Regions from separate parts of the Lysinibacillus sp. FSL M8-0355 genome, predicted to be linked through region 1. Evidence: predicted binding sites of a transcription regulator. Region 1 holds the regulator's gene; the other holds the start of a gene.
What was found. Region 1 encodes LexA, which represses DNA repair genes until DNA is damaged. Its sites were predicted from a motif close to CGAACATATGTTCG; they were not measured.

Region 1 (15,574 bases):
TGTAGGTGAGGCTGAAAACGGCAAAGAGGCTGTGGAGCGTGCCCTTGCCCTAAGACCTGATATTATTTTAATGGATAATGTCATGCCCATCATGACAGGAGCAGAGGCAACAGCGGAAATTTTAACGGCATGGCCAGAGGCAAAAATCATGATGGTGACTAGTTTTTTAGATGACGATAAAGTCTACCCTGCTTTAGAGGCTGGTGCGGTAAGCTATATTTTAAAAACTTCTAATGCTAAACAAATTGCCGATGCTATTCGTAAAACCATAGGTGGCGAAACAGTATTAGAGCCAGAAGTCACATCCAAAATGATGCACCGTATGCGCCACGGTAATAATACGCCCCTTTACGAACAGCTCACTGACCGTGAAATGGAAGTATTATTGCTCATGGCAAAGGGTAAAGCCAATCAGGAAATCGCTGACGAACTATACATTGCCTTAAAGACCGTAAAAACACATGTTAGCAATATTTTAGCAAAGCTCGAAGTGCAAGATCGTACACAGGCCGTTGTCTACGCTTTTCAAAATGGCCTTGCTAAATAAACACCTACATAAAAAACTGCATGTCAGCATGCAGTTTTTTCATGTATTTAGAGATACTTGATTAGATCCACAATATACCTTTTCTAATTCTTGTCGTGATCCATAACCATATGTCACGCCGATAGCATCAAAATCATTTTCACAAGCCCCGATCATGATAAATTGTTCCTTTGGATACTTGGCAAAATGATGCAGCACCTCTGCAATAATCTCACTTTTATCATAATGAAAAACGATAAAAAATACCGCAACACTCAGCGAACTTAAACATCGACTGAGTGTTGCGGTATTTTAATATAAATTATAGTGCTTTTACTTTCGCTACGACATTTTCTACAGTGAATCCGTATTTTTCCATTACTAATTCACCTGGAGCTGATGCACCGAACTTGTCGATTGCAAGAACGTCACCTTCAAAGCCAGTATATTTATGCCAGCCAAATGATGCACCCATTTCAATCGCAAGACGTTTTGTCACAGCTTTTGGTAGGACAGATTCTTTATAAGCTGCGTCTTGTTTTTCAAAGCGATCCATAGACGGCATGGAAACAACTGCCACATCCACACCTTCTGCTTTTAATGCTTTCTGTGCTTCAACAGCAAGTGAAACCTCAGAGCCTGTTGCGATTAAAATAGCATCTGCTACTTCTTTTGTAGCAGGAGATACTGTGTAAGCACCCTTCGTAACACCATCACGAACTGTTTCAATAGAAGCGTCAAGGACAGGTAAGTTTTGACGAGATAATACTAAAACAGTTGGCGTTTTTTCTGATGCTACGGCAAGCTCCCAAGCTACCGCTGATTCATTTGCATCCGCAGGACGAATAACAGATAGATTTGGCATCGCACGTAGTGATGCAAGGTGTTCGATTGGTTCATGTGTTGGACCATCTTCCCCTACTGCAATAGAGTCATGTGTAAATACATATGTTACAGGAAGCCCCATTAATGCAGAAAGACGAACTGCTGGACGAACATAATCAGAGAATACGAAGAACGTACCGCCAAATACATTTAAACCACCATGAAGAGCCATACCGTTCATCGCAGCACCCATTGCAAATTCACGAACACCAAACCAGATGTTGCGACCAGCATAATCGTCTGCAGAGAAATCGCCTGCGCCCTTCATCGTTGTTTTATTGGAGCCAGCAAGGTCAGCGGAACCACCAAAGAATGAAGGAGTTTTCTTCGCAATGGCATTAATCGCGTCACCAGAAGAAGAACGTGTTGCTACAGATTTACCTGCCTCATATACTGGTAGCTCTGACGCAAAGTCCTCTGGTAATTCACCATTCATCGCTTTTTCAAATTGAGCCGCTAACTCTGGGAACTCTTCTTTATATGCAGCAAATTTAGCATTCCAAGCTTCCTCAGATTGTGCACCTTGTATTTCAGCAGCAGCATTAAATGTATCATACACTTCAGCAGGAATTTGGAATGGCTCGTGTGCCCATTCATACGCAGCTTTCGTTAAGACAACTTCATCTGTACCAAGTGGCGCACCATGTGAATCTGCTTTACCAGATTTATTTGGAGAACCAAAACCAATCACTGTTTTTACTTCAATTAATGTTGGTTTGCCAGTTGATTTTTTCGCTTCTTCAATTGTGGCATTAATGGCATCTACATCTGTACCATCAGCCACTTTTAAGTAATTCCAGCCATAAGATTCAAAGCGTTTTTGTACGTTTTCTGAGAATGACTTTTCTAAGTCACCGTCTAAAGAAATATCATTAGAATCGTAAAGTACGATTAATTTTTCAAGTTTTAAGTGACCAGCCAATGAAATAGCTTCAGCTGCTACACCTTCCATTAAGTCACCATCACCACAAAGGGCAAATGTGTAGTGGTCAACGATATCATGACCAGGTTTATTGTAAGTAGCCGCTAAATGACGCTCAGCCATTGCCATACCAACTGTCATAGCAATCCCTTGACCAAGCGGACCAGTTGTTGCCTCCACACCTACTGTATGACCGTATTCAGGATGTCCTGGTGTTAATGAATCCCATTGGCGGAAGTTTTGAATTTCTTCCATTGGTAAACCATAGCCTCCAAGATGAAGTAAGCTGTACAGAAGCATAGAACCATGACCAGCTGATAGTACAAAACGATCACGGTTATACCATTTTGGATTTGCTGGATTATGGCGTAATTGTTTTGTCCATAGCGTATAAGCCATTGGCGCCGCCCCCATTGGTAAACCTGGGTGACCAGAATTTGCTTTTTCGATAGCGTCGATTGACAAAGTTCGAATAGCATTAATTGCTAAAAGATCCGCGTGTTGAGTCATTATATTGTGACATCCTTTCTCGTCCTATATTGTTCTTTTACAGTTTAGTCAACATTGCTTTAGAAAACAATGCTTTTGTTATACTAATTGCGTTTTCATACATACTTTATTGAATTGTGTCACATTAATTTAGAAATTTATTTTTTTTAGCTTGTCTTACTTTCTCTGGTGTCACATCATTACCTTCTGCATCTACCACTTTTACATTTTCAATCGTATCTCGCATAGTCGCTCTAAACGTATCTAAGTACTCCTTGCGAAGCGCTGTTCGCTCCTTAGCCTCTGCTTCTGTTAATTGACCACTTTTGGCCTTAGCAGAAAGTTCATTAATTCGGTTAATTTTTTCCTTTGATAACATTGTTACACACCTTTCAATACCTAGCTTAATGACTTCAGTATGCAAAGTATAGCATGCTTTCCCTTAAAATGCAGTTATACCAACCCTTAATAACACTTCTTAGCCATAATTTACATGACTTCCAGATGTTAGTCGTGTATAACTAATAATAAAAGGAAAAAATTTATATTTATTGGAGGAAATTAAATGAACATCACAACACAGCGATTACTTATCCGAAAATTTGAAGCCCAAGATTGGCAGGCTGTTTATAGCTATATGTCTGATGAAACGGTGATGCATTATATGCCTGAAGGAGTTTTAACGGAAGAACAAGTCCAAAAATTTATAACAGAAAATAGCGCGGATCAAGCTAAGCATTTTGCCATTACTTTACGCGATCAACCAGAAGTTATTGGTCATTTAGTTTTTCATCGATGCTTTGGCGAACATACCTATGAAATTGGATGGGTATTGAATCCTGCTTATCAGCAACATGGCTATGCATCAGAAGCTGCTCAAGCCCTATTAGATTATGGATTTTCCAAATTGAAGCTTCATAGAATAATAGCAACATGCCAACCCGAAAATATAGCTTCTTACCGAGTGATGGAAAAGATCGGTATGCGGCGTGAAGGATTTTTTAAAAAATGTATACCGCATGGTGACAATTGGTGGGATGAATACTATTACGCAATCTTGCAGGAAGAATGGCATAAAATTCTATAAAATGACCAAATGTTGTTGAAAAAGATCATGTCAAAGGCAAAAAAAGCAACTTTGCAAGGTGAGGGGTTGATTTCCGTTCCGCCAGCGTCCTTTCCAGGGGACGTCCGCTGAGCCGCTTCACTCACTTCCGCTCGCTCCAGGGTCTCAGCTGTGACGCTAAATCCCCTAGGAGTGACGCTGGCTCCACTCCAATCAACCATTTGGCAAAAGTGCCTTTTCCTTCTCTTTCATACGAGCCGTCACGATCAAAATCGCTCATTATTTGTATTCTTAGAGGGAATAAGCTCTTATTTTCAATGTGGAGAAGTGATGCGTGACACCCTCCCCTCCAGAAAGAGTAGTGAATACTTTCACTTTATTTGCCTTTGCTCAAAAGAAACATTTTTATGGATTGGAGTGGAAGGCTACTTGAATCCCGTGGGATAGCGAGACAGACGAGCCCCTGCACGGAGCGACAGCGGAGGAAGCGGCTCGGCGCTCGCCCACAGGAAAGCAAGTAGCCTGCAACGGAAATCCATTTCTACCTTTCAATTGACTGTTTTGTTTTTCAACATTTGGTCATTCAGTAAAAAGAGTATAAAATAAATGGCTAACACTTCGGACAAAACGGAGGGATACACCTGAGGAGTATGATCAAAATGGTGAGAAACAAATTAGGGATAACCAAAGCTATACTTACGAAAGAATGCGGTGTTGTTAGACAGACAATTAATTGTATTGAAAATGATAAGTACGAGCCATTAGCTTTGAAGATGGCTAAAGTCCTCAATAGCCGTATTGATGAGGTGTTTATGTATGACTAAATTTCTTCCTGATTCGATCATTACCATGAAAGATTTTGTGAAAGAAGACTCGGTATTATTACGAAAACAAACCGAAGAAGTGACGACACCCTTAAACCAAGAGGATCGAAATACTTTATTAGCTATGCTGCAATATCTCAAAAACAGCCAAGATCCAACGCTAGCAAAAAAATATAAGCTTCGCCCTGGAACTGGGTTGTCTGCAAATCAAATAGGTGTAGACAAACGAATGTTTGCTGTACTATTTGATCATAATGAAATGGTGTTTATCAATCCCAAAATCATAAGTCATTCCCTCAATATGATTTATTTACCTGATGGAGAAGGCTGCCTGTCGGTTAATCGACCTGTCCATGGTTTTGTGCCAAGATACGAGCGTATTAAGGTCAGAGCATATGACATTGATGGTCAAGAATTCATCCTGCCGTTTCAGGGCTATGGGGCGATCGTTGTCCAACATGAAATCGATCATTTAAATGGCATAATGTTTTATGATCGAATAAATAAAGAGTATCCTTTTCAACTACCTACTAACATCATCATCGACAGTTTGGCTTCCTATCAATAGCATTTTTTACTGTGAATAAAAAAGATTAGCAGGCGATATTATTTGCCTGCTAATCTTTCTTGATGTTCTTGGAAGCGACGATGAACAGTCGCTTTACTTACTTCAAAGCCCAACCCTCGAAGCGTGATCGAAATTTCCTCAAAGGTAAATCCACGTTTGCGTAGCTTGACAATTTCATCTACAGGTAGATCCTTTCGCTCCTGCCCATAGGGATTCCCTCGGTTCGATAAATTATTTTCAGGACGATAGCCATTTTCTACAGCGCGTCGCATGCCTCGACGTATTTTAGCATTATGGATTCTTCGTTGATACTCCTCCACGATTGCTAAAATCTCAAGCAGCATCGTGTCCATTTCATTTAGTTGAACGGGTCCTGCATCGCGCATGGAAAAAACATCTGTTGCTGATTTTTGCAATAAATGCAACACAGCCATCCTTGCGTTCCCACGTCCTAATCGTGTTTCATCTTGTACAAAAAGGGCATTAATTCCCTTTTCTTTAATGAAATCAAGCATTTCAAGCAAGCCATCGCGTTCCACATCATAGCCGCTATGCTTATCCTTAAATACACCCTTTACCTCATAGCCTTGCTCTCTAGCGTAGCGCAGCAACTCTTCCTGTTGGCGCTCTAATGAGGAGCTTTGTGTTTCTTTTTCAGTACTTACACGGCAATAGACAACAGCCGACATTTGTTTATTCATCATTGTTCAGTTCTCGCAATTTCGATAGTATGGATGGGATTGGCTTGATCACCCAATACAGGAATAACTAGAGACTTTCCTGCCACAATTTTAATATCTGCTAATTCATTTTCTGTTTTGACCAGCTTAATCCAATCATCTGTACTCATCTTACCACGGTATTGCTCTGCTAACGACCACAAGCTATCCCCATGTTCAATTTGAATTTCTGCGTAGTTAACATCTCCTGGATCAGTGATGTAAAGGTATCCTGCAAATAATAGACAAGCTCCTAATAAAATGGAGATATGTGTATTTTTCTTTAACCATGTCATAGTTACAACCCCTTTTTTAGAATGTTTGTTCGGAATGTATGTTCTCATAATAAAGCGAACAAACGTTTTTGTCAAACACTTTTCGAACCTATGTTTGCATACATGTTCGCATTCTGTTATACTATCAAATAAGAAGAATGATATTAGAAAAAAGAGGTGAGCACTCATGAAAAAAGTTTCGAAAAGACAAGAGGACATTTTGGCTTTTATTAAAGAAGAGGTACGAGCTAAGGGATATCCACCATCAGTACGTGAAATCGGGGAAGCAGTCGGACTTGCTTCAAGTTCAACTGTTCATGGTCATTTAGCTCGATTAGAACAAAAGGGCTTTATTCGTCGAGATCCAACAAAGCCACGTGCAATTGAAATTTTAGAGCCTGAAGAGTCTATTCAAAAGCAGCAAGTCATTCATGTACCACTTGTGGGGAAGGTAACTGCTGGTTCCCCAATTACTGCTATTGAAAACATTGAAGAATATTTCCCATTACCAGATACGTATGGCACAAGCGAGGATCAGTTATTCATGCTAGAGATTATGGGGGAATCTATGATTGAAGCAGGAATTTTAGACGGCGATTTAGTTATTGTGAAGCAAAAGGCAACAGCTAATAACGGAGATATTGTTGTAGCCATGACAGCAGAGGATGAAGCAACGGTCAAACGTTTCTTCAAGGAAAAAAATCATTTCCGTTTACAGCCTGAAAACTCATCTATGGAGCCTATTATCGTCGATCAAGTTTCTATTTTAGGACAAGTTGTAGGACTATATCGTCGTGTACATTAATCATTTAAAGTAGGTTTTGAGGATTATGTGTTCCTTCTAAGAGCATGTATCCTCTTTTTTACGCAAAAAAAGAATCCATATATGGTTGGATTCTTTGTACAGTCCCCCTGCTACGCTTCCTTTTTGAATTTTAAGCTAGCTTCAACAAAGGCTGAAAATAATTTTTGTGCAGGCTCATCTCCTGCTATAGCTAGTTCCTCGGGATGCCACTGAACAGCCAAGCAAAATGGCAACTCTTCATGAACAACTGCTTCGATAATGCCATCACTCGATTTTGCTGCTACTTTTAATTTCTCTGCTAATACATTAACTGCCTGATGATGAAATGAATTTACCGCTATTTTCTCTTGTTGTAAAATGGTCGCTAATAAATTCTCCTCCATAATTTGTACATAATGAGTAGCTACAGCTCGAGCAGATTGCTGTACATGCTTGAGCAGCTTAGTACTAAAATGGTCACTATCAATATCCTGAAATAAAGTACCACCTAGTGCTACATTTAGTATTTGAATGCCTCGGCAAATACCCAAAATAGGCATCTTTCGTGTGAATGCCGCTTCAATTAATGCTAACTCTACCGTATCTCTTGCTGGATGAATTTTCCCTAGTTTTGGTGCAGGCTCTGCCCCATACAGAAATGGATGCACGTCATAGCCTCCAGATAACAATAAACCATCTGTAAGGGATAGAATTTGTGTGGCATCCTCCTCTACGCCAAGTGGAATAATAAGCGGAATCCCACCTGCATCAATGATACTTTTACTGTAAGCAGCATTTAATCGAGAGGATAAATCATCTTCCACAAAGGCTGTAATGCCAATAATCGGTTTCACTTGCTTCCCTCCATATGCTTGAAGATTGAACAATTACCAAAAACCTAAATACCAATCGATTAATGAATCCCCATAAAAATAGACAATGATAGCGGCTAATGCAATAGAAGGTCCAAAAGGAATAGGTGTTTTTCTCCCCTGCTTGTTCTTCGTTAACACGACAAGCCCGACAATCATGCCGATAACTGCAGCTATAAATAATGTTAACAGTGTATGCATTGTACCAAGAACAAGTCCAATTAAAAAGAATAATTTAATATCGCCTCCACCCATGCCCCCGTTTGATATCACAGCAATACTATATAATATGCCGAAACCAACGACTGCACCTACAGCACAGTCCCACCAGGGTGTTAATGGCGACAATACTCGTCCAATAATAAGGAAGGGTAAAAAGAATAAAAGCACCTTATTCGGAATCAGCATATAGGCTATATCAGAAACAACAATGATGACTAATAATGAAATAAAAAATAGGGCTACTATAAACTCTATGCTCCAACCAAGCTGCCAATATGCAAAGGCAAACAATAATCCTGTTAATAATTCCATTACTGGATAAATCCAAGCTATTTTATTACCACAGCTCCGACATTTCCCCCCAAAAAACACATAAGATAAAACTGGCACTAAATCAAGCGCCGTCAGTTGCCTTTGACATTTAGTACAATGTGAAGGAGGTTGTACAATCGACTCCTTCTGTGGCACACGTAAGCCCACCACATTATAAAAAGAGCCAAAGACAAGCCCAAATAAAAATAGAAAGATTGTATAAGCCATTTCCAATTTTCTGTCCTCCTAAACTAATAGGCGCCCATACAGATGCAGTATGGAACGCCTATCAATGCAATTATTACTCTCCTTCGTAATAGAACGTCGTCACCTGGACGGTAGCTTGTAAAGTAAGATCCGTATCTTTTTCTAATTGATCCTGCTCTCCAGGCAATTTGAATTCGATTGTATCAGTTTTCATCACACGCTGTAATTGTTCAATTTCCTGTAAAAAGCTCTCTAGAGAATTAAAATCAAGCGCCCCAACCTCTAATATAAAAGTAATCAACTTTAAATTCGATGGTAAGGAATCCTTTGAAATAGATGAAATCGGTGAACTCGTAATCTTGTTATCCTGCTCACCATTAACCTCTTCTTCAGCTTGCTCCAACAGATTAAGGTCTTGCGATACATCTGATTGCGAAACAGCCGCATCATCATTTTGAACTGTTAATGACTTTATGCGTGTTCCTGTCACTTCCTCAATCTCAGCTAAATCTAGTATGATCTTTTCAACAGCTCTTGTTGTAGGTAGCTTCTGTCTTAACGCTAAAACATTGATAGTCGGCTGACCCTGCTCCTTGTCTAATTGAGCTAATTTTTCTTTTACACTAGAAATCTCTTGCTGGAGTTGTGATACATGACTCTCTTTTGCTTCTACTTCATTTAATCTTGGTAATAATAAATAATAATAAAGCGCAAATAAAATAGAAACGATTAAAGTCAATAACAAGATAATAGATGAATTTTTACTACTCGTTAATTTATTCATGAGCGTCGTCCTCCAGCTAAATACATAAAGTCGATTGTCGCCGTAATGGACACTGAATAACGTGGTACTTCTTTAAATTTTTGTTCAGGCGTTAATTCCTTCTGTTCGCCAAGCTCTATATCGAAGTTTGACACTGTATTAATTTGTGCGTCTGTAAAAAAACTACTCATTAAAAGTCGCTCTACATATTTCGATATATCGGTCATCGTTTCAAAATCCACTTCAATAGTAACTGTATTTTCCCCAAAAACGTAGCTACGCAAGTATGTTTGAGTTGGTAGTAAAGTTTTCGTTTCATCAATTAATGGGGTTACAGGATAAGAAACACCTTGAATATAGGCAACAGATTCCTCCAATGATCCCTGATCAACACTTTGTCTTACATCTAACTCTTGCTGTAATTGTTCAAGCTGTGTCGTTAATGTCTTTTCCTCAGCAGATAAACGTGACAAATCACTTTTAGCTGTAAAAAATATAAATAGTAAATAAGCTACTATTAGACCCACAATGACAATTATCAAGCTATAAAAAAGCTTTGGTGAAGTAGACCGTTTTTCAAGCTGTGGTAAGAGGTTTATATCTGGAACCATTAATGAACCTCCTTCAAAGCTAAGCCTAGCAATGTTGAAAATTCTTTTTTAAAATAAGGAAAGAACTTTTCAATTTTTGCTCCATCAACAATCATCAAAGGTGTCTCTAAATTAGAAGATAATAAGGTTCCTATTGATTTAAGTAACGGGTTATCACCAAGCATTATGATTTCATCTACTGTTTTTTCCCCTTTATGTAAAGAAAACTTAAAGAAATTCATCATTCGATCAATTTCTAAAACCTGATCCATGACGACCATCTGGTAATCTTCGGTTTCACCATTGTAGAGAAATTGGTAGCTAAATTCATCGACTTTTTTGCCCTGCCATTGTGCCATATCTGTTTCAATTGATTGATAACGTAAAAACTCAACCTGTCCGTTTGAAAAGATACTAATGGAAAGTTCATTGATAGACCACTCAGCAATTAAATATGTTTTATTAGGCATTAACATTGACATATGTTCTAATAAACGTATATTGCATAATGCTCGAATATCGGCCGCTTCAGGGTCCAAGGAGACATCTAACAGCATTCCTACTATTTTCGTAATTTCCTCTGAAGGTGCTGCAAATAATATCGCTTTACCGTCCTCCGCATCGGGATCATAAACATCAATTAACGGGTCCTGAAAAGGTAAATGAATAGAATGGCCCAACTCCATTTCAGCATATCCTCGTAATTCCTGAGGTTTAACATCTTTAGGATGCTCGAAAGTTTTTAATAAAACAGTTGTATCAGGCACAAACATACGAACAGCCTGTTTTTTTCCTGTCCACTTCACAACCTGTTCTTTAATAATTTCAAAAAGAGCCACCTCATCTATGATTGCTCCATTTTCAACAATATCAGCTGGTAAAGGATATTCATAGCCATGCCATTGACTAGGCTCAGGTCCTTTCGCCACAATCGCACGTAGCACATAATCCTTCAGTTCAATCGATACATGCGACTTTCTCTTTCTCTTAAACATGTGAAAAGACCTCCTTTTCCTATTCAGTATAAATGATTTTATCAATTAGTCATCCATTCCCCAGCCAGAAACGCAAGAAAATTATCGTTTCTGAATGGGTTGGGAGGACTGATTATTGAGTTTTAGTATTTTCTGTTTTTTTCTTATCTACTCCTGCACTTTTTAATAGTTTATTAAGTTCTTCTTCAAATATTGTTATTGCACCTGCAGTTGAGCTAACTTTGAGACTCTCTGTTTTAATCTCTTCAAATCTACCATATGAAATTGACCATTTTTTTTCACTTTCGTTATACGTTACTTTATCATTGCTTCCTAGCTCAATACCATCTACAAACGCTTCTAATTCATCTTTCACACACTCATTATCTGAGCTGTCTCCTTTACAAGCGCCATCAATATAAGCAATCTTAGCACCAGATAGAATATTTGATGCTTCTGCTAAAATAGCACGGTCCTTTGACTTATTAATAATATTACCAATTGCAGGCACAGCGATTGCTGCGATAATTGCTAAAATAACAATTACAGCTAAAAGTTCAACTAATGTTAAACCCTTCTCATTTTTCAATAGTTTTTTATTTTTCCATTTTTTAAACATAGAGAATTCCTCCTTAGTAGTTTTATATGAAGTGTGAAAACACGGTCTTCTAATTCAATTTCTAAATAAGTTTTATATAATTAAAAATTACATATTTTCATATAGTTGGAACATTGGTAAGAATATAGCCGCAACAATTACTCCTACAACAAGAGCAAGTACTATAATCATTAAAGGTTCGATAAGTGACTTCATTGTATCGACGGCACGGTTTACTTCTTCCTCGTAAAAATCAGCAATTTTTTCAAGCATGTAATCCAAGGAGCCTGTTTTCTCACCAATTGCTGTCATTTGTGTAACAAGAGGTGGAAATAGCCAGCTTTTTTCAAGTGGCTCTGATAATGTGCCACCCTTTTCTAAATTATCGCGGGCCTCCAGCACTACTTTTCCCATAACTGGATTACCTCCGACTTTTTCAACAATCGTTAGGGCTTGTAAAATCGGCACCGAGCTACTAAAAAGAGTAGATAGAGTTCTCGTCATTCTCGCTATAATATCTTTTTGTAAAAGTTGGCCAAAGATAGGCATGCGGAGTAACAAAACATTAACTGTATAATGAAACTCTTTATTATTTTTATAAAAATAACGTGATCCCACTACTAACATTAATAGCCCTAAAATCACGAGATACCAAAACTGAATCAGCCAATCACTTATACCAACAACAATAACTGTAATTAGCGGCATTTCTAAGTCCATATCTTTAAATGCATCCATAAAGGTAGGCACAATAAAAACCATTAAAAACATGCCAACCACCAGCGTTAAAAGGGATAATATTGCTGGATAGGTCATTGCCGATTGAATTTTTTTCTTGATGTTATATTGCTTTTCTAGTGTGCTTGCCAGACGATCTAATGTGTCGTCAACGTTACCAGTAGCCTCTCCAGCACGCATCATATTGACAAAAAGCAAGGGAAACACTTTGGTATGTTTGCCTGCTGCATCTGAAAATGCCATCCCACTCCGAATATCCTCTTCAACTTGCATCAATGCTCGCTTTAGTGGTTTATTCCGTGTTTGCTCACCCAAAATACGCGTCGCTTCAACGACAGGGACACCAGCACGAATTAATGTCGCATACTGCCGACAATAAATAACAAACTCTTGGTGCTTCACTTTTGTACCAATGGCAATGTCCTTATGTAAAATGCTATTTGATTCTTGAAGCTCTCGCGCATTTATTCCTTGTGCACGAAGCTTCTCCATAGCAATTTTTTTATTTGGGGCTTCAATAATGCCCTTTTTAGGTGCTCCTGTTTTGGTGCGACCACTATAACGAAATACAGTCAACTATAATCACCAGCGTTCATGTATGGCCGTGCATCTTCTAGCGAGATCTTACCTGTGGTAATCAGGTGCTGCATCGAAGATTCTAATGTGTGCATGCCCAATGCTTTACTTGTCTGCATTACGCTTGGAATTTGGTGAATTTTTTCATTGCGAATTAAATTCGAAATGGCAGGAGCTTGTACTAAAATTTCTGTCGCAGCAATGCGCCCTTTTACATCTTTACGAATAAATAAACGCTGAGAAACAATACCTTGGAGTACATTCGCAAGCTGCACTCGAATTTGACTTTGCTGATGCGGTGGAAATACATCAATAATACGGTCGATTGTAGTTGGTGCACTACTTGTATGAAGTGTTGCCATTACTAAATGCCCTGTTTCAGCAGCCGTGATAGCCGTTGAAATCGTTTCATAATCTCGCATCTCCCCAACTAAAATAATATCTGGGTCTTGACGCAATGATGCTCGTAAACCATTCGCAAAGCTCATTGTATCGACACCAACCTCACGCTGATTAATGATAGACTTTTTATGAGTATGCAAGTATTCAATTGGATCCTCTAAAGTAATAATATGTTTTGATCTTGTCTCGTTGATATAATCAATCATTGCTGCTAATGTAGTTGATTTACCTGAGCCTGTTGGACCAGTTACTAAAATTAAACCTTGTGGTTTTTCCGCAAGCTTATATAACACTTGTGGCATATTAAGTGCTTCAATAGATGGAATTTTAGCTTCAATTAAACGAGCCGCTATTGTCACTTCATTTCGCTGATGATAGGCATTTACACGGAATCGACATTTCCCAGGCAATGAAAAGTTAAAGTCAGTTTCTCCCTTTCCCTCAAACTCCTGTTGTTTATGTACAGGGAGAATGGCATTTACCATTCCCTTTAATTCTTCAGAATCTAATGGATCTGCACCATAATGTTCCAACTGCCCATGAATACGATATACTGGCGGAATACCTTTTGTTAAATGAAGATCCGATGCTTTTTCTTCAAACGCACGTGTTAATAATTCAACGATTGAATAAGATGTCATTTTTATCACCCCTAATCTACACTTGCAACACGTAAAATTTCTGATGTTGTTGTTTGACCTGCTACAACCTTTAATAGTCCATCTACTAATAGGGTGTGATAGCCTTTGTCATTCATATAATCCCGAAGAACCAAATCACCTTCTCGATTTAAAATCATGTCCTTCACTTTTCTATCCACTGGAAGGATTTCATGAATCGCCATACGTCCTCGATAGCCTGTATGATTACATGCAGGACAACCACGCCCCCTTTTACCTTGGGTAACACCTTCCAGCCCATTTTCCTCTAGTATTTCTAATTCACGTGAGGTGAATACATATGGTTCAGCACAATCACGACAAACTTTACGTACAAGTCGTTGAGCCATAATGCCTACAAGTGAGGAAGATAGTAGAAATGGTTCAATGCCCATATCATGTAAACGTGAGATGGATTCTACTGCACTATTAGTATGCAGCGTACTTAACACTAAATGTCCTGTAAGTGAAGCACGTATAGCAATTTGCGCTGTTTCAAGATCACGAACTTCCCCTACCATCACAATGTCAGGGTCCTGTCGTAAAATCGAACGTAACCCTACCGCAAACGTTAAGCCAACCTCTTCCTTTACTTGGATCTGATTGATGCCATCTAATTGGTATTCCACAGGATCCTCAACCGTAATAATGTTGACGCCTTCCTCATTTAAATGCGAAAGAGCTGCATATAACGTAGAGGATTTACCAGAACCCGTAGGTCCAGTAATAAGCATCATGCCGTTGGGACGGCTTATCATTTTCCTGAATAGTACTTCATTCGTAGCACTAAAGCCTAATTTCTCAATATCATTGGACGAATTGGTTAAATCTAAAATACGCATAACAACTTTTTCTCCAAAGACAGTCGGTAATGTGGCTAATCGTATATCAACTGGTCTAAAATTGACATTCGTTTTTATACGCCCATCTTGTGGAATACGATTTTCTGTAATATTTAAATTGCCCATTATTTTAATCCGAGCCAATACTACGTTTTGCATATGCTTGGGCAATGACCTCTCTGTACGAAGTACTCCATCTACTCTGTAGCGCACACGTAGCTCTGTTTCTTGTGGATCAAAATGAATATCACTAGCTCTTTGTGCTACACCATTGGCAATAATTTGATTTACTAAACGAACAATGGGTGAATCTTCACTCTCAATCTCGTCTTGCGTTTCAGTACTAGTTGCCGCTAAATCTAACATTGCAGCATCCATCGACTCCTGCAAATCATAATATTTGGTAATTGTACGATATAGATCATCTTTTGCAGCAATGCTTGTTTCGATCTGACAACCTGTCGTCATACGGACTTCTTCGATAGCAAAATAATCCATCGGGTCTTCCATCGCAATAAACAATTTATTTTTCTCTTTGCGGATAGGCATAATATTTGTCCGCTTTGCCAACTCAGCAGGAATTAATTGTAATAATTCAGGGCTGATTGAAAATTGATTTAAGCTAATATGAGGGATACCAAGCTGAAATTCTAAAACTTCAATGAGTTGTTGCTCCGTTAAGACGTTTTCTTTAATGAGAAAATCACCTAGTTTCTCATTTTTCAACTTAGTAGTCAGTGCATACTCTAGCTGTTCTGCTG
Region 2 (15,574 bases), 2.0 Mb from region 1:
CTATATAATGAACTAGCTAAAAACCGAGATATTTTACCGCATTTTGGTGGACATCCTATGGCCGCAGGCATGACCTTATCGTTAGAGCATGTGGATGAACTACGTACACGCTTGGATGCACAGGCAAGAGAATGTTTAACAGAGGAGCAATTAACACCCATCGTCCATATTGATATTCCGTTAAGCATCGATGAAGTTTCAGCAGATGCTATTGAAGAAATTTCAGCACTAGGACCATTTGGAACAGATTTTCCAAAGCCTGTTTACGTACTTGAGGATGTTGAAATCTCATCTATGCGTAAAATTGGAGCAGCTGAGAATCATATTAAAATGGAATTAACAAATGGCTATGATAAATTAGATAGTGTCGGCTTTAATAAAGGACATTTACATGATGAATTAACGTATGGCATTAAAGTATCCTTTATAGGCGATTTACAAATTAATGAATGGCAAGGACGTAAAAAAGCCCAATTTATGATCGAGGATGTCCAAACAACGGAATGGCAGCTATTTGATATTCGTGGTATCCGTCAAACTGCGCGTTGGCTTAATACGGTACCGAAGGATGAGGCACAGTTTATTGCCTTTCATCCAGCAACGATGGCGTATTATCAATCATTGATTGGTGCTCCTATTACAGTAGTTGACCCAGCACTATCCAATGTGGAACAAAGTGATTATATTGTGCTCTTAGATTTGCCACAACAAGTTCAAAAACTAGAAGAGGTGTTACAGAAGACGACACCTTCACGTATTTATGCGCATTTTTATATGCCTGATTCGCAATACTTTAGTGGTTTACCTACTCGTGAGCAATTTTCTTGGTATTATAAATTTTTGAAAAATCGACCAGCCTTTCCGCTTGATATGCATATAGCAGATTTAGCAAAGCATACAGGTTGGCCATTGGATGTATTAAAATTTATGACACAGGTGTTTTTTGAGCTTGGTTTTGTTAAAATGGAGAGTGGACTGACGACTGTCAACGTGAATGCCCCAAAACAAGCACTAACAGAGGCACCGTCTTACAAACAACGTTCAGAACAGATTGAAATGGAGCAAAAGCTTGTCTATGCTCCTTATATAGAATTAAAACAATGGTTTGATGAACGATTAACATAAACGGACGTACAGCGTTTCGTAGGAGGAGCAATAACATGGATTTAAAGCAATATGTTACAACAGTTGAAAACTGGCCGAAAGAGGGCATTAGCTTCAGAGATATTACGACAATTATGGATAATGGACCAGCATACAAATATGCAACAGACCAAATTGTAGAATATGCAAAAGAAGTGGGAGCTGAAATTGTAGTTGGCCCTGAGGCTCGTGGTTTTATCATCGGTTGCCCAGTTGCCTATGCACTTGAAATTGGCTTTGCACCTGTTCGTAAACCAGGTAAATTACCACGTGAGGTTATTAGTGCAGACTATGGTCTTGAATATGGTCAAGATACATTAACAATGCATCATGATGCGATTAAGCCTGGTCAAAAGGTTTTAATCTGTGATGATTTACTAGCAACGGGTGGGACAGTTGAAGCAACTGTTCGTTTAGTAGAAGAATTAGGTGGTCAGGTAGTAGGCTGTGCCTTCCTAATCGAACTTTTAGAATTAAATGGTCGTGCAAAGCTTGGAGATCTAAATATTAAAACACTTATTCAATATTAAGAGAAAGCGTCTACCATAGTGGGCACTTCAGATTGTAGACAAACTCAAGAAATTACGAGTTTGCCTACAGTCTTTTTCTTTTACAATGAAATAAAGTAAAGCCGATACGGGCCAAGCTGCTTTCCTCGCTCCATCCAACTTCTTCCCTATTACTGTTTGATTAACCGTAAACTTTTAAGCTGATGAAAGTTGAAGACGGAAAATTAAATCAATAAACATGAACAATTAGAAATGGTAACGGTTAATCAATTTATATCATTTGAGCGAAAATTAGAGGCTGCTATTTACCCTTTAGTAGAAACGACTTACTAAGCTTATGGATGCCCAAATATTGATCATGCCACTCTATATTTGGTAAGTAATTAGAAGAAAAAATGACAACAGCCATCGAGAGTGAACTTTTCGATGGCTGTTGTTTGCAGTTTGAAGCGCCCAATAAAGTAGGTACTTTTTAATCTTCATCATATGCTTGGATGATCTTCTGCATTGTGCGCAAGGTATCATAGAAATCTGCATATTTTTCGATTCCTATATCTTCGATGATTCTATCTTGAATCGTTTGCCAAATGGGTGCGGCTTCATGCAGCTTTTCTAATCCTTTTTCAGTGAGCGTAATCTTTTTAGTGCGCGCATCGCTTGTGTCTCGCTTTAATTCAACATAGCCATGTTGCTTTAATAGATTAATATTACGGGTCACAGTCGTTTGATCAAGTTGTAAAATTTCACCTAAACGGCTAATTGAGACAGTTTGTTGAAGGTCGATATGGGCCAGCATGGAATATTGTGTAACCTTTAAACCAGTGGGCTGTAGCAGCTTATCATATAATTGTGTGACAACCCTTGTTTTTTTTCTAAGGTTTGCACAAACACAGATTTGTGTATAATCGATTGTTTTAAGTTGCTTCTTCATCGTCAGTACTCCTTTGAGGGGATTCTACTAATTGTAAGTATACACCTAAGAGCTAGAAAAGACTGCTTGACAGCTATAGGAACGATTATTATCATTATACATGTATATACATATAAATGGAATGAAGAGATCTCAAAACATGTATATACATGTTTTGTTATGCATCTCACAAGAAAAGAAGGTGTTAGGATGAAGCGAGTTCATTATAGCTGGTTGATTTTGATTGTCACATTTTTCTCGATTATTGTAGCAGGGATTACAATGTCATCGTCTGGTGTTTTCCTTGATCCCCTCGAAAAAGAATTTCAATGGAATCGCTCAACGATTGCTTTAGCATTTGCTGTAAGTTTATTTTTATATGGCATATCTGGACCATTTATGGCGGCGCTGCTTGAAGTCATTGGCTTAAAGAAAATGATGCTTAGTGCCATGTCTACTTTAATAGTAGGAATGACCTTAACCTTTTGGATGAGCCAATCCTGGCAGTTAATCATTATTTGGGGAGGCATCATTGGGCTTGGTGCGAGCCTTTTTTTAACGGTGCTCAGTCCCTATGTAGCGAATCATTGGTTTGTTAAACGCAGAGGGCTGGCAGTTGGGATTTTAACGGCTAGTACAGCCACAGGTCAATTAATTTTACTGCCAGTGCTAGCCATTATTATTGAACACTATTCTTGGCGATGGGCAATGGGATTAATCCTACTCCTGAGTACCATGATGTTCGTCATGATTGCTATGTTTATTAAAAACAAGCCGCAAGATATTGGTCTAACCCCTTACGGTCATGATGAGATTATAGAAGAGCCGCAAGTACAGCCCAAGAAGAATCCAATTAGTATGGCATTTCTTGGTTTAGCAGAGGCAGTTAAAGTCAAAGCATTTTGGCTCTTAGCAGGCAGCTTTTTCATTTGTGGTCTTTCGACAAGTGGATTAATCGGAACTCACTTTGTGTCATATTGTATTAGCTTTGGCGTTCCGCTAGTAACCGCTGCATCTCTTCTTTCTTTTATGGGGGTGTTTAACTTATTAGGCACGACTGTCTCTGGCTGGCTATCGGATCGTTTTGATAATCGTTGGCTATTATTTTGGTATTACTTGTTAAGGGGAGCTTCTCTCTTGCTACTCCCTTATGCACTCGCTCAAGGCTCCTTTGTTTTACTGACGATTTTCAGCATCTTTTATGGACTCGATTGGATTGCCACAGTACCACCAACTATCAGCATTACACGACAAATTTTTGGGATGCAAAAAAGCAGTATTATTTACGGATGGATATTCGCCTCACATCAGGCAGGAGCGGCAGTTGCTGCGTATGGGGGTGGGTTGATTTATAAATTTTTCAATTCCTATACATGGGCTTTTTTCCTTGCTGGCCTATTCTGTGCATTGGCAAGCTTATTCGTTATCATTGTAAAAAAACAAACGCCTCAGCAAGGATAAACAGTCGACTAAAAAAGTTGAACCTCGACAGAAAGAGGTTCAACTTTTTTTATCAATATTAGTTTGACATTTAACAAACAAAAGTTTATAATATAAACAAATATAACAAAAGGTGATGCTATGAATGAAAGAGAACAGGCGGTGCTTGCTTTAATTCGCCAAAACCCGTTTATGTCTCAGCAAGAGATGGCAGATACAATGAATCTGTCCCGTCCCGTGCTTGCTAATTTAGTGTCTAGTTTAACAAAGCAAGGAAAGATTGTAGGTCGTGCTTATATTTTACCCGAGGAAAATGAAATTATTTGCATCGGGGGAGCTAATTTAGACCGAAAATTCCATGTGAAGGGCAATGTTCAATTTGGAACATCTAACCCTGCCAGCTCTTCTTTTAGTGTAGGTGGAGTTGGTCGAAATATTGCTGAAAACTTAGGCAGATTAAACCATCAAGTGACGTTATTAACAACGGCTGGTAAAGATGCTGATTGGCAAGTGATCCAAGAAGCTTCGGAATCCTTTATGAATCTACGTTATGTGGAGCAGCTAGCTGAGGCTTCTACGGGTTCCTATACAGCTATTATGGATGAACAAGGTGAGCTAGCATTAGCTGTAGCCAATATGGAGGTTTATGACCTGCTGTTACCGAGTTTGTTGAAAAAGCATGAAACAATGCTAGTGAATGCTGGTTGCTTTATTTTGGATTTAAATTGCCCGAAAGAAACAGTGGCGTATATCCAACAAGTAGCCATTGCTCGTGCCATTCCATTAGTCATTGTGCCAGTATCTTCGCCAAAAATGAATCGACTACCTGAAACATTACAAGGTGTAACTTGGTTTATTTGTAACACGGATGAAGCAGAAACAATTGTTGGACATAAAATTGAAAACGCTACCCATTATGAAAAAGCATTACAACAGCTCTTACAACTAGGTGCTGAACATGTCATTATCACAGCTGGTAGCAAGGGTGTTTATGCAGCATCTACGACGATCGCACCTCGTCATTTCGCTGCGAAAGTGATCAACAAAATTGAAGATGTTACAGGAGCAGGAGATGCGTTTGTCAGCGCTGTGATACACAGTTGGTTGACAGGTCAATCTTTTGAGACATGTATTGATGCAGGGTTAACAAATGCTAAAAATACATTGGCATCTCCTTATACAGTAAGACCTGAATTATCAGTAGATTTGTTAAAAAATGAAATGGAGGAATAACAACATGAAAGAATTCATCGTATTATCAGAAGAAGTAAAAGCAGGACAAGCAAAAGGTCTACCAATCGTGGCATTAGAATCTACAATCATTTCACACGGTATGCCATATCCACAAAATGTGAAAACTGCGCGTGAAGTTGAGCAAATTATTCGCGATAATGGTGCAGTACCTGCAACCATTGCCTTAATAGATGGCAAAATCAAAATCGGTTTATCAGATGAAGAGCTAGAGATGTTTGGAAATTCACAAGGCGTTGCAAAAGCTTCACGTCGTGACTTAGGCTACTTACTTGCAACAAAAAAATTAGGTGCGACAACAGTTGCAGCTACAATGATCTGTGCTGAACTTGCAGACATTGAAATCTTTGTAACAGGTGGTATTGGTGGTGTACACCGTGGTGCTGAAACAACAATGGATGTCTCTGCTGACTTAGAAGAATTAGCACAAACTAATGTGGCTGTTATTTGCGCGGGTGCAAAATCTATTCTAGATATTGGTCTTACATTAGAATACCTTGAAACAAAAGGGGTACCAGTAGTTGGTTATGGTACAGATGAATTACCAGCATTCTACACACGTCAAAGTGGTTTCGATGTCAACTTCCAGCTTGATACACCAGAGGAGATTGCAGCAATGCTATCTGCGAAATGGCAATTAGGGTTAAAAGGTGGCGCTGTCATTGCCAACCCAATTCCAGAAGCTGAAGCATTAGATCATGCATTTATTACAAACATTATTGAAAAAGCTTTAGCTGAAGCTGAAGAGAATGGTATTCAAGGTAAAAACGTTACACCATTCTTACTTGGTAAAGTAAAAGAATTAACAGAAGGTAAAAGTCTTGATGCGAACATTGCATTAGTGAAAAACAATGCAGTCGTTGGCGCAAAAATTGCTGTTGCCTACAACCAATTACACTAATCATTTGTCGAAACAAGAACCCTTTGTGACATCCTGTCGCAAAGGGTCTTTTTCATTAAAAAGAAGAATATTTTTTCCATTTTTCGAACTGTTCACGAGATTAACTAAACTAAATGACACAGTCTCTTTACAATAGGCTACAAAATTTTATACAATTAAGTTTATATCTAATCTGAAAAATTTGACGAGCAAGGTGGACATGTTATGGCGAAAGAGCAAATTTTGACTCCTGAGGACGTTTTTGAGTTAGTCAAATCCTACATGAATGATGAAAATGTCACATTCGTGAAAAAAGCATATGAATTAGCAAGGGATGCCCATATTGAGCAATTCCGTAGCTCTGGTGAACCTTATATCATTCACCCAGTACAAGTGGCAGGTATTCTAGCTGAATTACAAATGGACCCGGAAACAGTAGCGGCAGGTTTTTTACATGATGTTGTCGAAGATACGGATTTTACGCGGGATGATTTGGTACGGGAATTTGGCGAAGAAGTAGCCGTGCTTGTTGATGGTGTGACAAAGCTAGGGAAAATTAAATATTTATCAAAAGAGGCGCAGCAAGCAGAGAATCATCGAAAAATGTTTGTAGCTATGGCACAGGATATTCGTGTCATCTTAATTAAGCTAGCAGACCGTCTCCATAATATGCGTACGTTAAAGCATTTACCTGCTGAAAAGCAGCGACGTATATCGAAAGAGACGCTAGAAATTTTTGCACCACTTGCACATCGTCTGGGAATCTCGACTGTAAAATGGGAGCTTGAAGATACAGCACTTCGTTATTTAAACCCACAACAATATTATCGTATTGTCAGTTTGATGAAGAAAAAGCGTGATGAGCGTGAGGCTTATTTAGAGAATGTCATGGCTGAGATGAAGTCACAGCTTAATGAGGTTGAAATTGAAGCAGATATCTATGGTCGTCCAAAGCATATTTACAGTATTTATCGAAAAATGGTGCTCCAAAAGAAACAATTTAATGAAATTTATGATTTATTAGCCATACGTGTACTTGTCGATAGTATTAAAGATTGCTATGCGGTTTTAGGGATTGTGCATACACTCTGGAAACCGATGCCAGGGCGCTTTAAAGACTATATTGCCATGCCAAAACAAAACCTGTATCAATCCTTACACACGACCGTTATTGGACCCTATGGTGATCCATTAGAGGTTCAGATTCGTACGAAGGAAATGCACAAAATTGCAGAGTATGGGATTGCGGCACACTGGGCGTATAAAGAGGGCAAAAATGTTGATCATCAAAAGCAAAATGTCGATCAAAAATTAACATGGTTCCGTGAGATTTTAGAATTCCAAAATGAATCTTCTAATGCCGAAGAATTTATGGAATCCTTAAAATTTGATTTATTTTCTGATATGGTCTACGTATTTACACCTGAAGGCGATGTCATCGAATTGCCAGCGGGTTCTGTGCCCATCGATTTTGCCTATCGTGTCCATTCAGAGGTCGGAAATCGTACGATTGGGGCAAAAGTCAATGGGAAAATGGTGCCACTTGATACACCACTGAAAACCGGCGATATCATTGAAATTTTAACATCTAAACAATCCTTTGGTCCGAGCCGCGATTGGCTAAAAATAGCACAATCCTCACAGGCGAAAAATAAGATTAAGCAATTCTTTAAACGACATTTACGTGAAGAGAATATCATTAAAGGGAAAGAAATGATTGAAAAGGAAATTCGTGCTCAGGATTTCGATTTAAAGGAAACGATGTCATCAGAAAACCTCAAACGTGTATGTGATAAATTCAACTATACGAATGAGGAGGACTTGTATGCAGCAGTAGGGGTGAATGGTATTACTGCACAGCAAGTGGTTAATCGTTTAGCGGAAAAACGTCGTAAAGAGCGTGAGCAGGAAGAAGCTTTAGAGAAAATCGAACAAAAAATGAAAAATCCAATTCCGCAAAAACGAACGGAATCGGGTGTCATCGTCAAGGGCATTGATAATATGCTTATTCGACTTTCTCGTTGTTGTACGCCTGTACCTGGTGATGAGATTGTAGGCTTTATTACAAAAGGTAGAGGTGTTTCTGTACACCGTGCAGACTGTCCAAATATTCAAATTGAGGATGAGCAAGAACGTTTAATTGAAGTGGAATGGGAGCATGGAATCATCCCTGAGAAAAAAGAATATCCAGTGGATATCGAAGTGTCAGCCTTTGATCGACCTGGTATTTTAAATGAAATTATGCAAATTGTTAGTGAAACAAAAACAAATATTTTAGCAGTCAGTGGTCGTGCTGATCGTGATAAAATGGCAACAATTCATTTAACGATTTCCATTTCAAACATTTCACATTTGCATAAGGTTGTTGAGCGGATTAAACAAACACCTGATATTTATTCGGTGCAGCGTGTCATCAATTAATGATTGGCAACAACATAGAATTGGGGTTTTAATGCATGAAAGTAGTATTACAGCGCAGTAAAGCTGCTTCTGTAACGGTTGACGGAACTGTCACAGGAGCGATTGATAATGGCTATGTTCTTCTAGTAGGTATTACACATGAGGATACACATGAGGATGTCGCTTATTTAGCGAAAAAAGTAGCTAATTTACGCCTTTGGGAAGATGCGGAAGGAAAAATGAATCATTCGATCCTAGAGCATGGAGGCGCAATTTTATCCGTCTCACAATTTACATTGTATGGGGATGCAAAAAAGGGAAATCGTCCTAGTTTCATCAGTGCAGCTAGACCAGAAGTAGCCGAACCGCTGTGGGAAGCTTTTAATCAAGCATTGCGTGAGCTCGGCTTACATGTGGAAACAGGTATTTTTGGTGCAATGATGGATGTTGCACTAATCAACGATGGTCCAGTAACAATACTTCTAGAATCAAAATAATGGAACATTTCCTATAAATCCTTCATATACTAATGAGTATGGTTAGTTTTATAGGAAGGAGTGTCTTAAACTTGACGCAGATAGGGAGTAGATCTAATCCATATTTATACGAAACACTTAACATGATGATTGGCCAGGCAGTAGTGGTGCAAACAGAAAAAACGATGCAAAAAGGTATTTTATTATCCATACTACCTGACCATATGATCCTTGAGATGAATCGTACCCCTTTCTTCATTCGAATGGAGGAAATTGTATGGGTTACATTGGAAACTACAAAAAATTGATGAAGTACGAACCTTCGAATCATAAAAGATGATAGAAGGTTCTTTTTTATATTTTAAGGTATAATGAGCAAATTTAATTATTAGAATATGGAGTTTATATTGGTTTGAGGGCAGAAGCAGGGATCGTTCATGGAGAAAGACACTTTTGGTATGTCTCTTGTGAAATCGGTCATAAAGCGACTAGAATTATACTCAACTAAGAAACAAGTAGGAATGGCTGCTAATATACTATTTAATACTGTCATGAATAGGTTTAAAGGAGGTTATATATTATGAACATAATGAAGAAAATAGCCAAGATAGTGGGAATAATTCTAGCTATTTTCGCTTTGTTTATAGGGGGTGGATACGCTATTCTCGAGATTAATCCATTTGGGAATAAACCAGGCAAGCCAGTTGCGGATATTGAGCACAAGGTTGAAATTTGGGGAGAAGAAGTTGCAGGAAATCATTCTGGAAGTAAGCTAGACGATATGAATATTAAGGGTAATCCTAACAGACTCTTAGCAACATTCAAATTTTCTACTAGTATTGTGGGAGAAGAATATAAAGACAATGAAGCTGCAATTGATACCTTTACATATGTCCATGAAATTGTAGGAGGCTATGAAAAATCTACCTATGAAGATGAACCATATCTGATTCCTTATACGAGGTCAAACAGTGACAGTGCCATCATTATTATTCCAGGAGGTGGCTATGGCTTTAAGGAAATGGATGGTGGAACTGCTGAAGGAAAAGAAGTAGCTGAATCATTAAATAAGGCAGGTATCAATGCATTCGTTCTACACTATCGTTCTAACCCATATGAATGGCCTATTCCCCAATTGGATGTTCAGCGGGCTGTCCGTTATCTACGTTATCATGCAAATGATTATGGTATTCATCCAGATAAAATTGGATTGATCGGTTTTAGCGCGGGTGGTTTTCAAACCGGTAGCTTTATTAATCTCATTCAGGGGAAAAATCTGTTTCCTGATAGTTATCAGCTTGATGACATCGATGCAGTCGATGATCAAGTAGTCTCTGCAGCTATGATTTATCCAGCATTGACCTATCGCTATAATGTGCCTATGCTCTTTGCTTCTTTTAAAGATGAAGATGTAAGAAGTCCAGAAGTGCGTGAAGAGCTTTTGAATCAGACAGATTTATCTAAACATTTTAGCACAGCAAATATACCTCAGTTTATTGCTTATGGGACGAATGATTTAGCTGTTGGGGTAAAAGGGCCACAAGAATATATTCAATCTGCACGAGTAGCAGATGCGGATATTACTGAAGTTGTAGTAGAAGGTCAGAATCATGGCTTTAAGCAGGAACACTATATGAGAGAGTTTCTTGAATGGGTAAAAAAGGTTTTCAATTCCTTATAATGTGTCTTTTTTACTTTTGTTAATTGTAACTTGTGGAAGCAGAATCAATAATGCAAGCGATTGAATTAGTATATACACATGCATGGATTACTTGCTTTTCTGTAGGCGAGCGCCTCTCCGCTTCCTCTCCATGCAGGGGTTGGATACGGCAAAGTTTTACTAAATGTTGGAAAATAAAGAGAGAGAAAAATGACAAAAGCCATCGAGAGCGACTTCTCGATGGCCTTTGTATGAATTTATTTAACTTCTAACATGAATTGATAGCTATTATCTATTGAAATAAAACTATTGTTGATTTAAAAGGATCTTTTCAATCACTGCAATCTCATACTAGGACTTTACTCAATTTCTTTCCATAAAGACAATGCGTTTATCCAATTTGGATCTCCGTATCCTTGATAGCTTTGAACGGCTACATAAATCTTTCCTTGGTACTCAACCTTATCTCCTTTTGTGTACGCCTTAAATGGACTCCATTGCTCATAAGAAGCCCCTAGATCTTTTGTAGTCACAGTTAAAATGGAACTTTTAATTGATTCATTTCCAGCCGCATCCACTGCAGTTACTGCATACATATATGTTGTATTCGATTGGAGATTCATGTCCATAAATGATGTAGTTTTTGATGTTCCAACAACAGACATTTGATCTACTTGTGTTCCTTGATATATAACATAATGGTCAACTGCTACATTATCCTCTGATGCACTCCACATTAAGTCTACACTTGAAGATGTTACGCCCATTGTGTGAAGTGCAGTTGGTTGCGTTGGTGCTTCTGTATCTGGAGCTGTATGCATTGTCTCTACAACTATCGATTCACTTTCATTAGAAACATTCCCAGCTGCATCCACTGCTTTTACCGTATATGTATACTTGGTAGTCGGTTTTAAATTTTTATCTGTGAATGTTGTTCCTGGTACCACTCCAACTACTTTATTATCACGTAATATCTGGTATTCTTTTACACTCACATTGTCTGTAGAAGGACTCCATTTTAGCTCGGCACTGTTTGAAGTAACTTTCGTAGTATGTAATCCATTTGGCTGAGTTGGAGCTTCTATATCTACATTTCCATTATTCACTAAATTAACGTCGATTACATTATAGAATGCATTTGAAGTATCAGCTACATCCCAAACAGCTAGAATAATGTGGTAACCACTACGATCAGTTGGCACGTTAATTGTATGAGTTAGATTATTCGATGCAGCAGAACTATTATGTTCTACAGTTGCAATTAGCTCAAGGTCAGCACGGTTTAATGGTTTATTTGGATTCCATCCCTTTTTAGTAATATAATAGTGCCATTTGCTTGTCAAATGTGGCGCTGTATACTTCCATGTAAAGGTATTTGAACCTCCTGTAATCGTGTTCTTAAACCAACGATCAGCGGTTTGTTGATCGAGTATGCCACCAAATAGACCTCCAGCAGATGCGATTTTTCCATCAGCCGGCCCACTTTGTGGAAATCCCTTAGGTGCCTCTAAACTCTGTGGCTCATACATTATGTTTCCGCACATTAAATTAAGTGCTCCATAATTTTGACTACATAAAGCAGCTCGGCTAGCTGGTTTTTCAACAAATCCATGGGCATATGCATTAGGTGCCATTGAAATACCCATGATTCCTGCTGCTAATATGGCAGCACTTATTCCCTTTTTACTTAACTTTTTTGCGAATTTAGTATTCATATAACTAGTCTCCTTTTGTTGGAATTGGATAGCAACTAGTATGATAGCAATATATTAAAAATTATTCAAAGTCTGTTTTTATAGGATAATAGTTTTGTTGTGCAAATAACTTTTGTTGCAAAATTAATGAGTATATAGACCTTGATTGGGCAAATATCTTACTTTAGAGGATTGTTTTCTATTAAAAATAATTAGCTATTATAATAAAATTTTCAAATCTATTAAAATTTGTCAATTTACGTACAGTTACTCTTCTCATTCGTGAAATGTAGCTATAGAAGTTGTTAACCTTGGTCACAATACTCAAATTACGGCGCTCTGCTGAACGCATAATTATCCAATTAATCGAGTATGAATATTTTATGTAGCAGAGGATAAGCATCCTTATCAGCAGGGGCGTCTGAGAAAGCTTGCTGTGGCAACAAATAAATAGAATTTCTGAAATAATAGAAAATTAATACTTTACAATAAATTTGAACTCATGTATATTTATTTTCAATTAACGACATATAGCGACAATATAATGCAAATGTCTAAATTGATTAAAAGGAGGGTGATGTCATGGAAAATGAACAAGGTGTAAAGAAAAGAAGCTGGCTGAAAGTACCTCATACATATACCATTATTTTTGCTATTATTTTTTTAGCGGGTATTGCAAGCTATATTATTCCAGCAGGTGAGTTTGAACGAATAGAGGATAAGGAAGGGCGAATGCTCGTTGTAGATGGAAGCTATCATCATATTGAGAGTGATCCAGTTTCATTTTTCGAAATGTTTACAGCTATTCCAATGGGTCTTGAAAAAGGGGCTCAAATTATTTTCTACATTTTCTTAGTCAGTGGTGTTTTTGGGATTATTCGTTCCACGGGTGCCATTGAAGCTGGTGTTTATAAAGGGGTAAAAGCTTTAGAGGGAAGAGAAAAATTACTTATCCCATTATCAATGATTTTATTCTCTGTTGGTGGTTTTACAATGGGGATGGCCGAAGAAACAATTATTTTCGTACCGATTGGTGTAGCAATTGCGCGTGCGATGGGCTTCGATGCTGTGACAGGGACTGCCATGATCACACTTGGAGCGGCCAGTGGATTTTTTGGAGGGATGCTTAATCCCTTTACGGTGGGTGTTGCACAATCATTAGCAGATGTACCGTTATTCTCTGGGATCGGCTTCCGTGCAGTTGTCTATGTTTTTGTGTTAGGTTTTGCTATTTTCTATGTATCTCGCTATGCCTTTAAGGTGAAAAAGAATCCACAGGCAAGTGTTATTTATGACATCGAGCAAAAAGCTAAATCTAATGTATCCGTTATTGACATTCCCACATTAACAGGAAAGCATAAATTTGTATTTATTGTGATGGCTTGTGGAATTGGCTTTAATATTTATGGTGTATTTAATTGGGGCTGGTTCTTAACACAGTTAACCGCCTCCTTTTTAATTATGGGGTTAATTGCAGGGCTAATTGGTGGGTTGAAACCTGCAACTATTTTTGATTCCTTCATTGAAGGAGCGAAGGCTGTAACATTCGGTGCTTTAATTGTAGGTTTTGCCCGTGCGATTACGGTTGTTTTAGAGCAAGGGAAAATTATCGATACTATCGTTTATGCGGCATCGGAAACAATTGGGCATTTACCACATGCTATCAGTGCAATCGGTATGTTATTTATTCAAGCACTGTTAAATTTATTTATTTCATCTGGTAGTGGACAGGCAGCCGCAACAATGCCGATTATGATACCAATTACCGATTTATTAGGGTTAGAACGACAAGTGGCTGTATTAGCCTTCCAATATGGGGATTCCTTAACGAACTCTATTATTCCTACTTCATCTGCCTTAATGGCCTATTTAGCGGTTGCAGGCATTCCCTATGAAAAGTGGATCAAATTCATTTGGAAGATGATTCTTGGCTGGGCAGTGATTGCATGCCTGGCGTTAATTGCTGCGGTAGCAATAGGGGTTTCTTAATACGTGAAAAAAGCTGTGGATAGCATCCGCAGCTTTTTTCTTAGTGTTGAAAAACAAAACAGTCAATTGGAAGGTAGAAATGGATTTCCGTTGCAGGCTACTTGACTCCATTCCAACCTACAAAAGTGTTACCTTTTTAGTGAAGGTTTTCAAATAAAGTGAAGGTCTTCACTGCTCTTTATGGCGAGGTGTTGTCACGCATCACTTCTCTACATTAATAATAAGAGCTTATTCCCTCTAAGAATACAAATAATGGGCTATTTAATCGCTATATTACTATGAAAAAAAGTAAAGACTCTTTGCAGAATGGTTGATTGGAGTGGAGCCAGCGTCACTCCTAGGGGATTTAGCGTCACAGATGAGACCCTGGAGCGAGCGTAAGTGAGTGAAGCGGCTCATCGGACGCCCCCTGGAAAGGACGCTGGCGGAACGGAAATCTCCCCCTCCCCTTGCAAAGTTGCTTTTTCTGCCTTTGACATGATCTTTTTTCATTATTCCTCTTGCTCATTAAAGTAGTTGAGAATTCCTTGATAAATACCGAGAGTCGCCTGTTCACGGAACTTCGCTGTGGTGATGACACGCTCTTCACTTGAATTACTTAAGAAGCCTAACTCAATAAGGACTGCTTTTTGACGATTTTCTCGTAGTACTAAATAGTTACCTTGTTGTGTGCCACGATCTCTTAACTCTAATTTACTTGATAGTCCATCATGAATCGCTTCAGCAAGCCCTTTTTGATTACTATTCATATAATAGGAGGTGAAGCCGTTAATAGAACTATCGTCTGTTGCATCATAATGGAGACTAATAAAGGCATCTGCTTCATATTGATGGGCAATTGATACACGCTTACGCAATGCCACATATTCATCGGATTCCCTCGTCATGACTACATTGGCGCCAGCCGCACTTAGCTTGGATGCAAGCATAGTAGCTGTTTTCAGCGTAATGCCTTTTTCCTCTGTACCACGTTGACCCGTTGTGCCATGATCATTTCCCCCATGGCCAGCATCAACAACTATTGTTAACCCACTTAACGTCCCTTTTTTACGAGGCTCTTCTTTTTCCTTTTGAGGAATCATCGTTTTATTAGAACTTGTTGTTACAACCCAGTTTGCAACAAATGCTGTTTGATCTTCATCTAATTGAATTTCATAAAAATCATTTTTTACGCCGACAATTGGATAATTTAAGCCAGCATCTACCCGTTCAACCACTTCAG

Region 2: the regulator LexA is predicted to act here: its motif matches at 4,098-4,111, upstream of MKY46_RS15925 (carbohydrate kinase).

What each region holds. Positions count from the first base shown of each region.
Region 1 is NZ_JBBPAI010000001.1:1,280,537-1,296,110, reverse strand. Features, by position in the region: gene MKY46_RS06115 (response regulator transcription factor) at 1-547, shown strand, start outside; gene tkt (transketolase) at 849-2,843, opposite strand; gene MKY46_RS06105 (DUF896 domain-containing protein) at 2,968-3,201, opposite strand; gene MKY46_RS06100 (GNAT family N-acetyltransferase) at 3,388-3,909, shown strand; gene def (peptide deformylase) at 4,705-5,280, shown strand; gene MKY46_RS06090 (YneB family resolvase-like protein) at 5,319-5,984, opposite strand; gene yneA (cell division suppressor protein YneA) at 5,981-6,295, opposite strand; gene lexA (transcriptional repressor LexA) at 6,462-7,079, shown strand; gene MKY46_RS06075 (gamma-glutamyl-gamma-aminobutyrate hydrolase family protein) at 7,190-7,912, opposite strand; gene MKY46_RS06070 (prepilin peptidase) at 7,946-8,698, opposite strand; gene MKY46_RS06065 (hypothetical protein) at 8,766-9,455, opposite strand; gene MKY46_RS06060 (PilN domain-containing protein) at 9,452-10,045, opposite strand; gene pilM (type IV pilus biogenesis protein PilM) at 10,045-11,019, opposite strand; gene MKY46_RS06050 (prepilin-type N-terminal cleavage/methylation domain-containing protein) at 11,132-11,617, opposite strand; gene MKY46_RS06045 (type II secretion system F family protein) at 11,705-12,910, opposite strand; gene MKY46_RS06040 (type IV pilus twitching motility protein PilT) at 12,907-13,953, opposite strand; gene MKY46_RS06035 (GspE/PulE family protein) at 13,965-15,574, opposite strand, start outside.
Region 2 is NZ_JBBPAI010000001.1:3,275,183-3,290,756, reverse strand. Features, by position in the region: gene recJ (single-stranded-DNA-specific exonuclease RecJ) at 1-1,125, shown strand, start outside; gene MKY46_RS15940 (adenine phosphoribosyltransferase) at 1,161-1,673, shown strand; gene MKY46_RS15935 (MarR family winged helix-turn-helix transcriptional regulator) at 2,125-2,583, opposite strand; gene MKY46_RS15930 (MFS transporter) at 2,773-4,023, shown strand; gene MKY46_RS15925 (carbohydrate kinase) at 4,144-5,235, shown strand; gene MKY46_RS15920 (pseudouridine-5'-phosphate glycosidase) at 5,240-6,154, shown strand; gene MKY46_RS15915 (RelA/SpoT family protein) at 6,359-8,554, shown strand; gene dtd (D-aminoacyl-tRNA deacylase) at 8,590-9,030, shown strand; gene MKY46_RS15905 (DUF2642 domain-containing protein) at 9,102-9,317, shown strand; gene MKY46_RS15900 (alpha/beta hydrolase) at 9,590-10,690, shown strand; gene MKY46_RS15895 (lytic polysaccharide monooxygenase) at 11,029-12,384, opposite strand; gene MKY46_RS15890 (YfcC family protein) at 12,946-14,352, shown strand; gene MKY46_RS15885 (SH3 domain-containing protein) at 14,844-15,574, opposite strand, start outside.